2 regions of the Lentzea sp. NPDC092896 genome follow, and region 1 is predicted to be linked to the other one. Evidence: riboswitches for the same ligand, from Rfam matches in the RefSeq annotation. Region 1 holds a riboswitch; the other holds the start of a gene.
What was found. A riboswitch is a leader RNA that binds a small molecule or an ion and turns the genes downstream of it on or off. The one in region 1 is predicted to bind cobalamin.
Positions count from the first base shown of each region.

Region 2: it holds a riboswitch for cobalamin, as region 1 does, so the genes downstream of both, ACIQF0_RS05195 (CbtB-domain containing protein) here and ACIQF0_RS20880 (FecCD family ABC transporter permease) in region 1, are expected to answer to the same signal.

Region 1 is NZ_JBIVPX010000004.1:6,122-13,141, forward strand. It holds gene ACIQF0_RS20870 (3-isopropylmalate dehydrogenase) at 1-858, shown strand, start outside; gene ACIQF0_RS20875 (YciI family protein) at 926-1,345, opposite strand; cobalamin riboswitch at 1,440-1,572, shown strand; gene ACIQF0_RS20880 (FecCD family ABC transporter permease) at 1,605-2,627, shown strand; gene ACIQF0_RS20885 (ABC transporter ATP-binding protein) at 2,627-3,367, shown strand; gene ACIQF0_RS20890 (ABC transporter substrate-binding protein) at 3,364-4,341, shown strand; gene cimA (citramalate synthase) at 4,671-6,254, shown strand; gene ACIQF0_RS20900 (fumarylacetoacetate hydrolase family protein) at 6,272-7,020, shown strand, end outside.
Region 2 is NZ_JBIVPX010000001.1:1,173,938-1,180,957, reverse strand. It holds gene ACIQF0_RS05235 (PD-(D/E)XK nuclease family protein) at 1-617, shown strand, start outside; gene ACIQF0_RS05230 (thioesterase family protein) at 617-1,387, shown strand; gene ACIQF0_RS05225 (hypothetical protein) at 1,527-1,976, shown strand; gene ACIQF0_RS05220 (phosphoribosyltransferase) at 2,070-2,618, shown strand; gene ACIQF0_RS05215 (antibiotic biosynthesis monooxygenase family protein) at 2,579-2,890, opposite strand; gene hisG (ATP phosphoribosyltransferase) at 2,887-3,747, opposite strand; gene ACIQF0_RS05205 (phosphoribosyl-ATP diphosphatase) at 3,764-4,027, opposite strand; gene ACIQF0_RS05200 ((2Fe-2S)-binding protein) at 4,136-4,786, shown strand; cobalamin riboswitch at 4,821-5,012, shown strand; gene ACIQF0_RS05195 (CbtB-domain containing protein) at 5,045-5,233, shown strand; gene ACIQF0_RS05190 (CbtA family protein) at 5,259-6,017, shown strand; gene ACIQF0_RS05185 (YbaB/EbfC family nucleoid-associated protein) at 6,078-6,533, shown strand; gene ACIQF0_RS05180 (hypothetical protein) at 6,530-7,020, shown strand, end outside.

The DNA of each region.
Region 1 (7,020 bases):
GACGCGATCCTGCTCGGCGCGGTGGGCGACCCGTCGGTGCCGAGCGGAATTCTGGAGCGGGGCCTGCTTCTGAGGCTGCGCTTCGAACTCGACCACCACGTGAACCTCCGCCCGGCTCGTCTCTACCCCGGTGTCCGCAGCCCGCTCGCGGACCCGCCGGAGATCGACATGGTGGTGGTCCGCGAGGGCACGGAAGGCCCGTACGCGGGCAACGGCGGCCTGCTCCGCAAGGACACGCCGCACGAGATCGCCACCGAGGTCTCGCTGAACACCTCGTTCGGCGTCGAGCGCGTGGTCCGGGACGCCTTCGCGCGTGCGTCGAACCGTCAGCGCCGGCACCTGACCTTGGTGCACAAGACGAACGTCCTCACGCACGCCGGCTCGTTGTGGTCGCGCGTCGTGGAGGAGGTCTCGCTGCAGCACCCGGACGTCACCGTGGCCTACCAGCACGTGGACGCGGCGACCATTCACATGGTCACCGACCCGGGCCGTTACGACGTGATCGTCACCGACAACCTGTTCGGCGACATCCTGACCGACCTCGCCGCCGCCGTCACGGGTGGCATCGGCCTGGCCGCGTCGGGAAACATGGACGTGACCCGTCGCAACCCGTCGATGTTCGAGCCGGTGCACGGTTCGGCGCCGGACATCGCGGGCCAGGGCATCGCGGACCCGACGGCCGCCGTGCTGTCGGTCGCGCTGCTGCTCGACCACCTCGGCGAGCACGAGTCGGCCCGCCGGATCGAGGCCTCCGTGGCCTTTGATCTCGCTACCAGGGACCACCAGTCGCCTGGGGCCACCTACGCCATCGGCGATCGTCTCGCGGCACTCGTGTCGTCGAACGTCCGCACTGGCTGAGGTTCATCCGCTCGACGTTTTGAAGCCCCGGCCGGACTTTCCGGCCGGGGCTTCGGCGTTCTCCGCGTCAGAGCTGGCCGTTGGCCTCACGCCACGCGCGCTCCTTCTTGATCCACTCGTTGTCCTGCGGGAACTCGTCGATCGTCGGCACGCGCCGGATCTCGGTCTTGAACCCCGGGCCGGTCAGCGGCATGCGCTTGGCCCACTCGATCGCTTCTTCCTTCGACGAGACGTTGAGCAGGTAGAAGCCGTTGAACAGCTCCTTGGTCTCGCCGTACGGGCCGTCCGTGACGACCGGCGGCTCGGCGGAGTAGTCCACGACGACGCCCTCGGACGGCTCGGACAGACCCTCGGCGGCCAGCAGCACACCGGCGCGGATCAGCTCCTCGTTGAACGCGCCGACCGTCTCCAGCATCTTGTCGAAGTCGACCTCGCCCATGTTCGCGAAGCCCTCGTCGGTGGCGCGCATGATCAGGATGTACTTCACGGTGGATCTCCTCGCTCGGTGTCTTCCTCGGTGACGTCCACAGGTCGAACGGACCGCGGGCCGGATCGACATCACACCCGAAAATTCTCGAACTTTCTGTTTCCGCAGGTAGGGTCGCCTCAGTCGTGCGTGGGGGAAGACCGGTCGAAGTCCGGCGCTGACCCGCAACGGTAGGTCTCCTGATCAGGAGACGAGCCCGAACACCCGCTCACGGTGACCGAGAAGTTCCGACTCCGCCGTGGACTGCGGGAAGGACCCAGTGCTCTCCAAGATCAGCGTGCTCGTCGGCGTGCTCGCCGTCAGTCTCGTCGCGGGCGTCGCGCTCGGCCCCGTCTCCGTTCCGTTCGACCTCACGCTCGAACTGCTGTGGGCGGCGCTGACCGGCGGCACGATCCCCGCCGACCTCGCCGGGCAGTACCACATCGTCTGGGACATCCGGCTTCCCCGAGTTCTGCTCGCGGCCGTCGTCGGCGCCGGCCTGAGCACGGTCGGCGTCGCCATCCAGGCGATGGTCCGCAACGCGTTGGCAGACCCGTACGTGCTCGGCATCTCGTCGGGCGCGAGCGTGGGCGCGACGGCGGTGGCGACGCTCGGCATCCTGTCCGGCCTCGGCGTCTACGCGTTGTCGGTGGGAGCGTTCCTGACCGGTCTCGGCGCTACCGCCCTGGTCTACATCACCGCACGCACGAGCCGAGGGCTCACACCGTTGCGGCTCGTGTTGACCGGGACGGCGCTGGCGTACGGGTTCTCCGCCGTGGCGATGCTGCTGGTGTTCCAGGCACCGCGCGGTGAGGCGGCGCGGGCCGCGATGTTCTGGTTGCTCGGCAGCCTCGGCGGGGCGAACTGGCAGTCGCTGCCGGTCGCCGCCGTGGTGACCGCGGCCGGCATCGTCTACCTGGCGACCAAGGCGCGGCAGCTCAACGCGCTGGCGATGGGCGACGAGACCGCGACCACGCTCGGCGTGGCGGTCAACCGGTTCCGCACGCACCTGTTCATCGTCACCGCGGCCATGACCGGTGTGCTGGTGGCGGTCAGCGGTGCCGTCGGGTTCGTCGGACTGATGCTGCCGCACCTGACGCGCATGGTAGTGGGCGCCGACCACCGCAAGGTCCTGGCGCTCGCACCGCTGGCCGGAGCGTCGTTCCTGGTCTGGGTGGACGTGGCCGCGCGCATGCTCGCGGCACCGGAGGAACTCCCGCTCGGCGTCATCACGGCCGCGCTCGGCGTGCCTTGCTTCATCTTCCTGATGCGTCGCAAGTCCTACGTCTTCGGAGGCCGCTGATGCGCGTCGAGCTGAACGACGTCGCCGTCCGGAACATCATCTCCGACGTTTCTTTGCACGCCTCTGGCGAGGTTGTCGGCATCGTGGGCCCGAACGGCAGCGGCAAGTCCACGACGCTGCGCTGCGTGTACCGGGCGTTGAAGCCCGACGCCGGCACTGTGCTGCTCGACGGCTCGAACGTCCACAAGCGACATGATGTCGCCCGCCACCTCGCGGCGTTGACCCAGGAGTCGCAGGTCGAGTTCGACTTCACGGTCACCGAGGTCGTGGAGATGGGCCGGCTGCCGCACGACCGTGATCCGGTCCGCGACTCTCGGGTGGTGGCCGAGGCACTGTCCACGGTGGACGTTTCACATCTCGCTTCGCGCAGCTTCCTCAGTTTGTCCGGTGGTGAGCGACAGCGCGTGCTCATCGCCCGCGCGATCGCCCAGGAGCCGCGGGTGCTCGTGCTGGACGAGCCCACGAACCATCTCGACATTCGCCATCAGCTCGATGTTCTCCAGCTCACGCGTGGGCTGGGGATCACGGTGCTGACGGTTCTGCACGACCTGAACCTCGCTGCTTCCTTCTGCGACCGGCTGTACGTGTTGGACGAAGGACGGATCGTCGCGTCCGGCACACCGGCGGAGGTTCTCGTGCCTGAACTGATCGCCAAGGTTTTCCACGTCACCGCGCACGTCGTGCGGCATCCGACCACGGGAGTTCCCCAGCTCCTGTTCGATCAGGAGGTCACCCCTTGAGAACCGTTGTCCTTGCCGCTGTGCTGTTGGTCTCCGGCTGCGGCGCCACGGTCGCCCAGGACACCTCCGCGTCCGACCCCGTGACGGTCACGAACTGTGGTCAGCAGGTCACGTTCGACAAGATTCCGTCCAAAGTGGTCACCAACGACACCGGGATCACCGAGTTGATGTTCGCGCTGGGACTCAAGGACCGGATGGCGGGTTACGTCATCAGCGGCGTGGACTCCGTCGACGTGCGCACCTCGCCGTGGAAGGCCGACTTCGGGAGCGTGAAGCATCTGTCCGACAAGGTCTCCAAGGAGGTCGTGCAGGGCGCGAACGCCGATCTGGTCTTCGCCGGCTGGAACTACGGGTTCAGCGAGAGCACCGGGTTCACGCCGGACGCGTTGAAGGCGTTGGGGATCGGGACCTACCAGCTGACTGAGGCCTGTCGGAACGGGGTGGGCAAGCAGCGCGGCATCATGCCCGCGTTGGACGCGCTGTACACGGACCTGCGCAACCTCGGGAAGATCTTCCGGGTCGAGGCCAAGGCTGAGGAGCTCGTGAAGGGGTATCAGGAGCAGATCGCCCGTGCCGGGAAGTTGATGGAGGGGAAGCCTCGGCCGAAGGTGTTCCTGTACGACAGCGGGCAGGACCAGCCGTTCACGTCCGGGAAGAACGCCGCGCCTCAGGACGTGATCTCGAAGGCGGGTGGGGACAACATCTTCGGGGATTTGAACGACAGCTGGACGACGGTCAACTGGGAGACCGTGGTGCAGCGGAACCCCGATGTGGTGTTGATCGTGGACTACGCGGACGGGGAGGCGAACACTCCGGAGCAGAAGCAGGCGTTCCTGGAGGGCTTCGCTCCGCTGGCCAACTCGCCTGCGGTCAAGGGGAAGAGGTTCTTCTCGTTGCCGTATGCGGCGTTGGTGGAGTCGCCTCGGAACGCGGCTTCGATCGAGGCGTTCGCGAAGTTCCTGGCCCAGGGGTGACGTCGGTGCGGGTCGGGTTGCGGGCGGTTGCCGGGTTCCAGCGGGGTTGGTCGCGTTCCGTGCGGGTGGTTGCCTTGCGTCGGCGGGCTCCGGGTGGCACCGCGTGGGTGCCGTTGCGAAGGCGTGAACCCGTGACCAGATAGTGGGAGATTTCCTCCCGTCGCTTGGTACGCCGCGCTGAGCTGTGGCAGCATCGCCGACATGGTTCAGTACGTCGCCATCATTATTGACGAGCGCGTCGGGTAGTTGCCGCCCCTGGCACCCGACGCGCAGACCTCTCGCATCCCGCGGGGGGTCTTTTTGTTTGCCCGGATGAGGAGATGACCCCGATGGCCGGCCCGACCGACGAGTTCCACGTCTACGACACGACGTTGCGCGATGGCGCACAACGTGAGGGCATTTCGTACTCCGTCACGGACAAGCTCGCGGTCGCGCGGCTGCTGGACGGGCTCGGCGTCGGGTTCATCGAGGGCGGCTGGCCCGGCGCGTTGCCCAAGGACACGGAGTTCTTCGCTCGTGCGGCGGCCGGGGATCTGGAGTTGAAGCACGCCAAGCTGGTCGCGTTCGGGGCCACGCGCAAGGCCGGGGTCAAGGTCGAGGAAGACCCGCAGGTCAAGGCACTTGTTGACAGTCAGGCGCCGGTGGTCACGTTGGTGGCCAAGTCGGACCTCAGGCACATCGAACGGGCGCTGCGCACGGACGCCGACGAGAACCTGAGGATGGTGCGCGACACCGTTCGGTTCCTGAAGGACCACGGTAGGCGGGTCTTTCTCGACGCCGAGCACTTCTTCGACGGGTACGCGTTCTCGCCGGACACGTCGCTGCGTGTGCTGGAGTCCGCTGTGGAGGGTGGCGCGGACGTCGTTGTGCTGTGCGACACCAACGGTGGTCAGTTGCCGTTGGGGCTTGCGGAGACGGTCGCGGAGGTCGTCGAGAAGACCGGCTTCCGCGTTGGAATTCACTGCCAGGACGACACGTCCTGTGCGGTGGCGAACACACTCGCGGCCGTTCAGGCGGGCGCGACGCACGTTCAGTGCACCGCCAACGGATATGGCGAGCGAGCAGGCAATGCGGACCTGTTCGCCGTCGTGGGAAACCTCGTGACCAAGCTCGGCATGGAGGTGCTCCCGATCGGAGCACTGGCCGAGCTCACCCGTGTCTCCCATGCGTTGGCCGAGATCGCGAACATCGCACCCGACACCCACCAGGCTTATGTCGGGTCGTCAGCATTCGCTCACAAGGCGGGTCTGCACGCGAGCGCGATCAAGGTGGATCCGGAGCTGTACAACCACATCGATCCGGACACCGTCGGCAACGACATGCGGGTGCTGGTCACCGAGATGGCCGGTCGGGCGAGCATCGAACTCAAGGGACGTGAGTTCGGACTCGACCTGGCCGGCCGGGGGACCGAGGTCGGCAGCGCGTTGAAGCGCGTGAAGGAGTTGGAGGCGAAGGGCTGGTCGTTCGAGGCCGCCGACGCCTCGATGGAGCTCCTGCTGCGCACCGAGCTGTCCGAACTGGACACACCTCCGTTCACGCTGGAGTCCTACCGGGTCGTGCTCGATCACCGGTCGGACGGCGAGATCGTGTCCGAGGCCACGGTCAAGGTGCACGTGGCGGGGGAGCGGGTCATCGCGACGGCCGAGGGAATCGGGCCCGTGCACGCTCTGGACGCGGCGCTGCGCAAGGCGTTGTTGCCGCATCTGTCCTGGTTGGACACTGTGGAGCTGGCCGACTACAAGGTGCGCATCCTGACGGAGCATCCCGGTACGGATGCCGTGACGCGGGTGTTGGTGGAGTCGACCGACGGCGAGCGCGAGTGGACCACGGTCGGAGTGCACGGGAACATCGTCGAGGCGTCCTGGCTGGCGTTGTGCGACGCGCTCGTGCACAAATCCATGAGGTCCAGCTGACCTCGTAAACTGGGGCCGTGCGCATCGCCCGAATTGCTCATCCCCAAGGCGTGGCCTTCGTCGCCGTTCACGGCGACGAGGCCGCGGAAATCGCCGAACACCCTTTCGGCACGCCCACGTTCACCGGCCGGAAGTGGCCGTTGGCCGACGTCAGGCTGCTCGCTCCCATCCTGCCGACCAAGATCATCGGGGTGGGGCGGAACTACGCCGACCACGCCAAGGAGATGGGGAACGAGGTTCCCGCGGAGCCGTTGCTGTTCTTCAAGCCCAACACGTCGGTGGTCGGCCCGAACGTGGAGATCAAGCTCCCGGCCGTGTCCGAGCGCGTCGACTTCGAGGGTGAGCTGGCCGTCATCATCGGCCAGCCGTGCCGCGACGTGCCCAAGGCCAAGGCCGCGAGTGTGATCATGGGTTACACGATCGCCAACGATGTCACGGCGCGCGACCTGCAGAAGAAGGACGTGCAGTTCACGCGTGCCAAGGGTTTTGACACGTTCTGTCCGTTGGGTCCGTTCATCGAGACCGAGTTCGACCCCTCCGACGTCCGCGTCGTCACCGAAGTTGACGGGGAAGTCAAACAAGACGGCCGTACTTCGTTGATGGTGCACGACATTCCGTCACTCGTCGAGTACGTGTCCGGCATCATGACGCTGCTGCCGGGCGACCTGATCCTGACCGGCACGCCGGCCGGTGTCGGGCCGATGAGGGCCGGACAGACGGTCTCCGTGACTGTGGACGGCCTTGGCACGCTCACCAATCCGGTCGC
Region 2 (7,020 bases), on a different contig from region 1:
GCGTGAAGGCCGAGCGCCCGGAGTTCTCGACGCTGTTCGAGGTGGAGGGCAGCGAGGAGGAGGCGGAGTGGCTGGCGTCCGCCACGAAGCTGCTCGACGGCTACTTCGGCCTCGAAGACCCCCGGCGCCTGGAACCGGAGTCGCGCGAGCTGCTCGTGGAGTCCGAACTGCCGTCGGGCGTGCTGCTGCGCGGCTACATCGACCGCGTGGACGTGGCCCCGACGGGTGAGATCCGCGTGGTGGACTACAAGACCGGCGCCGCCCCCCGTGAGGTGGGCGAGGCGAAGGCGTTGTTCCAGATGAAGTTCTACGCGCTGGTGCTGTGGAAGCTGCGCGGCGTCGTCCCCCGCCAGCTGCGCCTGATGTACCTGGCCGACGGCCAGGCCCTCGCCTACACCCCGGACGAGTCCGAACTGGCCCGCTTCGAACGCACCCTCGACGCGATCTGGCAGGCCATCATGCGCGCGGCCCCGACGGGCGACTTCCGCCCCAACCCCAGCCGCCTGTGCGACTACTGCGACCACAAGGCCTTCTGCCCGGCGTTCGACGGCACCCCGCCGCCCTACCCCGGCTGGCCGGAGCCCGACGACACCGAGACCCTCCAGGACCGCGACTGATGACGGCCTTCTACCTGCCGCTGGGCAACGACACGTACCGCTCCACGGCGCACACCGTCGGCCCGTGGGGCCCGGACAGCCAGCACCTCGGCCCGCCCTCGGCGTTGCTGGTGCGCTCTCTGCTCACCCTGGGCAACCCGTCCTCCGCCCTGGCCCGCGTGACGTTCGAGGTGCTCGGCCCGGTCCCGGTGGCCGACCTCACGGTGTCCACTTCGGTCGAACGCCCAGGCCGCTCGGTAGAACTGCTCGCCGCCTCGCTCTCCTTTGAGGGCCGCCCGGTCCTCACGGCACGTGCGTGGCGCATCGTCGGCTCGGACACCACCGCCGTAGCGGGAGGCGAAGTCCCCGCTCTCGCACCACCCGCTTCCGCCGTGCCGATGGAGATCCCGGACCACTGGGGCGGCGGCTACCTGGCCGCGGTCGAGTGGCTTTCCGTGTCGGGCGGCATCTTCACGCCGGGCGACGCCCAGGTGTGGGCCCGCCCGCGCGTGGCCGTCGTAGAGGGCTTCGAACCCTCACCGGAAGAGCGCGTGTTCTCCGTCGTCGACTCGGCCAGCGGCGTCTCGTCCCGTGTGGACATTCGCAAGTGGTACGCCATCAACACCGACCTGACCGTCCACCTGCACCGTCGTCCCGTCGGCGAGTGGGTCGGCATGGACGCGCGGACGACCATCGGGCCGGACGGGGTCGGGCTCGCGACCAGCGTGGTGCACGACGTGGAGGGGCCGGTGGGCACGACGGCGCAGGCGCTGTTCGTGCGCGAACGCTGATACCTCACAGGACACAACGGGAGTCGCAACCTCACCAGCAACCCCAGTGATCGCGACACCGCGCGATCCCTCGTCCCTCTGCCGGGCTCTACCGCCGCACGCGTGCGGTCAGCCAGGGTGGAAGCGGGGAGGGAACACGATGGCGAAGAAGACCCGCAGGCAGAGAAAGACCTTCTACTTCCTGCTCGTGGTGGCGCTCTCGGTCGGCTGCGTCGTCGCGCTCCACCACGGGAACTACGCGCGGGCGGTGTGGACCGGCTCGTTCGCCGTGGCGACGGCCTGCTGGATCATCGCGGTGCTCTATCCCGTCACCTGCGCGGTGACCACCAGGCAGGGCTTGCCGTGCCGCAACACGGCGAACGGCGTCCTGTTCGGTTGCAGCCGCCACACCTGGATCAAGTTCCGGGCGCACTTCGGCCGGCACGAGCGCGTCCAGGTCCACAACTCAGGGCCGGCGCCGCGAGCTGAAGCCCGTCCCGCCGACGCCGCCGAGACCAGGCGGGGCACGATGCTGTTCTGGCTTGCCATCATCGCCACCGGTTCGGGCTTCGTCTCGATGACCACCGACGTCGCCGGCCTGTTCGACTGAGCCCGGAGGGGCTAGCGTCAGCCTGACTGTGAAGAGGTTCGCGAACCGGCAGGAAGCGGGCCGCGCCCTCGCCGCGCGACTCGCCGACCTCCCCTGGCACGACCCGCTGGTCCTGGGCCTCCCCGAGGCGGCGTCCCAGTCGCCAAAGAAGTCGCCCGCCACCTCAACGCCGAACTGGACGTGGTCGTGGCACGCAAGATCGGCGCCCCAGGCCATCCGGAATACGGCGTGGGCGCCGTCACCGCGGACAGCGAGCCCATCTACGACCCGAGAGTGCTGAGAGCGCTCGACCTCACCGAAGAACAACTGGGCCGCACCTGCGACGAGGAACGCGAAGAAGCCAGAAGACGCACGGCCCTCTACCGCGGGGACAAGCCGCTCACCCTCAAGGACCGCGACGTGATCCTCGTGGACGACGGCCTGGCCACCGGCGTCACGGCCAAGGCGGCGCTGCACTGGATCGCCCAGCACGAACCGCGGACCACGACCCTCGCCGTCCCGGTGGCCGCCAAAGAATCGCTGGCCACGTTCACGACGCCGGTGATCGCGCTCCTGCTCCCGCGCCGCTTCGGCGCGGTCAGCCGCTGGTACGACAGCTTCGCTCAGACCACGGACGAAGAGGTGCTCAGCGCGCTCTCGTAGTGCTCCACCACGGGGAACGGCGAGTAGAAGCGGTGCAGCAAAGCGGACCACTTCTCATACGAAGGCCCCTGCCGGAAGCCCACCGTGTGATCCTCAAGAGAGTCCCAGCGCACGAGCAGCAGGTAGCGCGACGGCGTCTCCAGGCACCGCAGCAGTTCGAGGCCGCGGAAGCCCGGCGAGGCGGAGATCAGCTCCCGCGCCTCGCCGAACGCCCACTCGAACTCCTCGGCGGAACCTGGCAGCACGTCCAGCAGGGCGTGCTCCGTGATCACAGCCGGCAGAACCTGATGTCCGAGGCCAGCACGGCCTTGGCGCCGATCGCGGCCAGCTCGTCCATCACCTGGTTCGCCTCCTTGCGCGACACCATCGCCCGCACGGCCGCCCAGTCCGGGTTGGCCAGCGGCGCGACGGTCGGCGACTCCAGGCCCGGAGTCAGCGCGATCGCGTCATCGAGGATCGAACGCGGGCAGTCGTAGTCGAGCATCAGGTACTGCTGCGCGAACACGACGCCCTGCAGGCGTGCCGTCAGTTGCTTCTTGGCGGCCGTGAGTTCCGAGCCGTTGCGGTGGATCAGCACCGCCTCCGACTGGCAGATCGGCTCGCCGAACGGCACCAGGTCGTGCTGGCGCAGGGTGCGGCCGGAGCCCACCACGTCGGCGATCAGGTCGGCCACGCCCAGCTGGATCGAGATCTCCACGGCGCCGTCGAGACGGATCACCTTCGCGGTGATGCCACGGGCCTTGAGGTCGCGGCCCACCAGCTTCGGGTACGCGGTGGCGAGGCGCTTGCCCTCGAGGTCGGAGACCTTCCAGTCGGTGCCGCGAGGGCCCGCGTAGCGGAAGGTCGACGAGCCGAAGCCCAGCGCCAGCAGCTCCTCGACGGAGTTGCCGTTGTCGTCGGCGCCCGAGTCGGCGGCCAGGTCGCGGCCGGTGATGCCGAGGTCCAGGTCGCCGGACGCCACGTAGATCGCGATGTCCTTGGGGCGCAGGAAGAAGAACTCGACGTCGTTGTTGTTGTCGAGCACGGTCAGGTCGCGCGGCTCGTGCCTCTGCCGGTAGCCGGCCTCGGTGAGCATGGCGGAGGCGCGTTCAGCGAGCGCGCCCTTGTTCGGGACTGCAACGCGCAGCATGTGAAAGTCTTTTCCGTCAGAGGTACTTGTAGACGTCTTCGAGGGTGAGCCCACGGCCCAGCATGAGCACCTGGAGGCGGTAGAGCAGCTGCGAGATCTCTTCGGAGAGCTTCTCGTCGGACTCGTACTCGGCGGCGATCCAGACCTCGCCCGCCTCCTCCAGGACCTTCTTGCCCTGCGCATGGACCCCGGCCTCGAGCGCAGCAACGGTGCCGGAACCCTCCGGCTTGGTGGCGGCTCGTTCGGTCAGTTCAGCGAACAGGGAATCGAAGGTCTTCACGGCATGACATCCTCCCATCCCGGCGACCCCCGTCCACACCGCGGTCACATCTGTCCCAGGCCGTGGACGTGATCTGTCCTGCATGGACACCCAGTAGCGTGAACTTCTGTGTCTGAGTTCGCCGAGGTCCTCGAAGCACTGCGCCGGGTGCGCGGAATCAACCCGTTCTTCGCGCTCGACGTGGGCCGCCCGGACGAGTCCTGGCTGCCGGGAACGGCGTTGTTGGAAGGTCCGGCGCTCAAGAACACCATCGACGCGATCGCGATCCGGTACAAAGCGGAGGAACCACGCGTAGCGGCCAGCCTGTTCTTCCTCAGCTACACGGCACGGCTGCTCAGCCCGCTCACGGCCGCGGGCATCCCGATCGACGTCCGCCCGGAGAACCTCTGGTGGCAGCACCACCCCGCGAACGGCCTGAGCGTCCGCATCGACCAGCCGAGACTGGGCCCGAAGGCCGCAGAGGCGCTCGAACCGGTGGTGGAAGCGATCCAGGCCGTCACGCCGGTGGCGCGTGGATTGTTGTGGGGCAACGCGATGTCGAACGTCGCGGGCGCGCTCAAAATGGTTGTGCGCGCACGCATGCTCACCGCCGAGGAAGCGGAAGAACGCGGCGAACGGCTCATGAGCTCACCGCCGTTCGAACAGGCGGGAGAATTCCTCAGTTTTCCCGGCGAGGTCACGTTCCGGCGTCGGTCGTGTTGTCTCTACTACCGCGTCGCCGCAGGTGGGAAGTGTGGTGACTGTCCACTCGTGAAGTGAGGAACGCAACAACTCTTATGGCCGGTTGTGCTTAACCGATGGATCAACTTACGGTGCACGCGCCGCAGTGACGGGAAGCCGGTGAAAATCCGGCGCGGTCCTCGCCACTGTGACCGGGAAGCGATCCCCGCCGAGCACGTCACTGGTCCTCGCGAGAGGGCTGGGAAGACGCGGGGGCAGCGTTGATCCGGGAGTCAGGAGACCGGCTGCGGCGCCGCAAGGAGAGTTGACCTTCCACGAGGTATGGAGGAGCCCGTCATGACGAGCCCCGCAGCAAATCTGTCCGCCGTCCAGGTGCCCAAGTGGGCGTTCGCCGCCGCACTTCTCGGCCTGATCGTCACGTACCTCGTCCTGCAGGAGAACGGTCTCGCGCTCGGCGCGGGTTCCGAGTTGCTGCACGAGTTCTTCCACGACGGCCGCCACGCGCTCGGCGTCCCCTGCCACTGATCCCCCGATCCCAGGCAGGGAAGACATGACGACGACGTACAAGTCCCTTGCGCTGCGCGGAGTCGCGGCCGGCGGTATTGCTGGCGTCGCCTCCGCGCTCGTGCAGCTGCTGGTGACCGAGATCCCGATTCGCGCCGCGCTCGCGGTCGAGGAGGCACGGGCACCCGCCGGCGAAGAGGCCGGCCACACGCACGGCGGCGAGGAAGAGCTGGTCAGCCGTGGCGCCCAGGTCGTGGGCGGCATGCTCGGCGTGGTGATCGTCGGCATCGCGGTGGGCCTCGTGTTCGCCACGGCCTACGCGCTGTCGAAGCGCTGGTTCGCCGACCGCACGCCGTTCAGCCGCAGCTTCGCGTTCGGGGCCGCGGTGTTCGGTGCCGTGGCGCTGCTGCCGTGGCTCAAGTACCCGGCCAACCCGCCGGCCGTGGGTGACCCGGAGACGGTGAACTACCGGACCGCGCTCTACCTCGGTGTCGTGGTGGCCGGACTGGTGATCGTGTGGGCCGCGAGCTGGCTCGCCGAACAGCTGCGCGCCCAGTCGCAGCCGGTGCGGACGACCGCTGTGCTGCTCGCGGTGGCCGCGGCCGTCGCGGTGGTGCTGCTGGCGTTCCCCGCGCCGCCGGACACGATCCCCGCGGACATGCCGGTGAACGTGCTGTGGCAGTTCCGCCTCAGTTCGCTCGCCCAGCTCGCCACGCTCTACGTCGGCATCGGCGTGGTGTTCGGCCTGCTGATCGACCCGGCGTCGCGCAAGGCCAAGGCCCCTGAGAAGGCCGCTGTCGCCTGATGGTGTGGGGTGGCCGTGGGTGCGGCCACCCCGCCCAGCCGCGATTGGTACGTTCGGCGCATGCCTGACAGCGCTGAGTTGCTGGAACAGATGCGTCAGAAGCTCGAGTTCTTCGAGCAGGCGAACCGCGCCGCCGACGCCCGTGCCGCCGAGTACGACGCGATGGGCAACGAGCTCAGAACAGTGGAAGCCAGCGTCCAGTCCCCCGACCGTTCCGTCACGGTCGTCGCGGGTTTGTCCGGTTCCATCAAGGAGATCCGGTTCACCGAGGACGCGAAGCGGCTGAGCACCACGCAGCTCTCCCAGGCCGTGATGTCGACGCTGCACCTGGCCGTCGCCGCGGCCGCGCGTCAGCAGGCGGAGATCGTGCAGGGCCACACCGACCTCCCGATCGCCGAGCGCGTGCTGGCGACGCAGCAGGAGATCTTCGGCCGGCCCGCCGCCCCACCGGCCCGTTCCCCGGCGGACGACGACGGCGACACCGGCAGCATCTTCCGCAAGGACGACCGCTGGTGACCGGGATCGTGGTGCACGCGGACGAGATCGCCCGGTGCGCGAAGACCATCGGCACGCTCTCCGGCACCTCCACGAAGCTCAACGACGCCGTCACGACCGCGTCGGTGCCCGCGGTCAGCTGGGGCGCGCTCGGGCACCTGCTCGGCCTCTACCAGCAGTACGACGAGTTGCTGGGCGATCTGCACGGCCACTTCGGCAAGATGACCGAGGGCTTCGGCAAGATCGATTCCGCCCTCACCGCCACCGCGCAGACCTACGCGGGCCACGAGCAAACGACGACGGACGCGTTCGGCAAGACGCTCCAAAGTGGACTCGACAGCGCCACCGCGCCGCCGATGGTCTCCGGCGGCAAGGGCACCTCGAACCTCGGCGCACTCGGCAAGAGCTACGGCGACCAGTACTCCGGCGACAACGTCGGCAAGGCGTCCGCGAAGCTGATCCCGTTCGGTGGCAGCAGTTACTCGCTCATGAAGGACAGCGCGAAGCT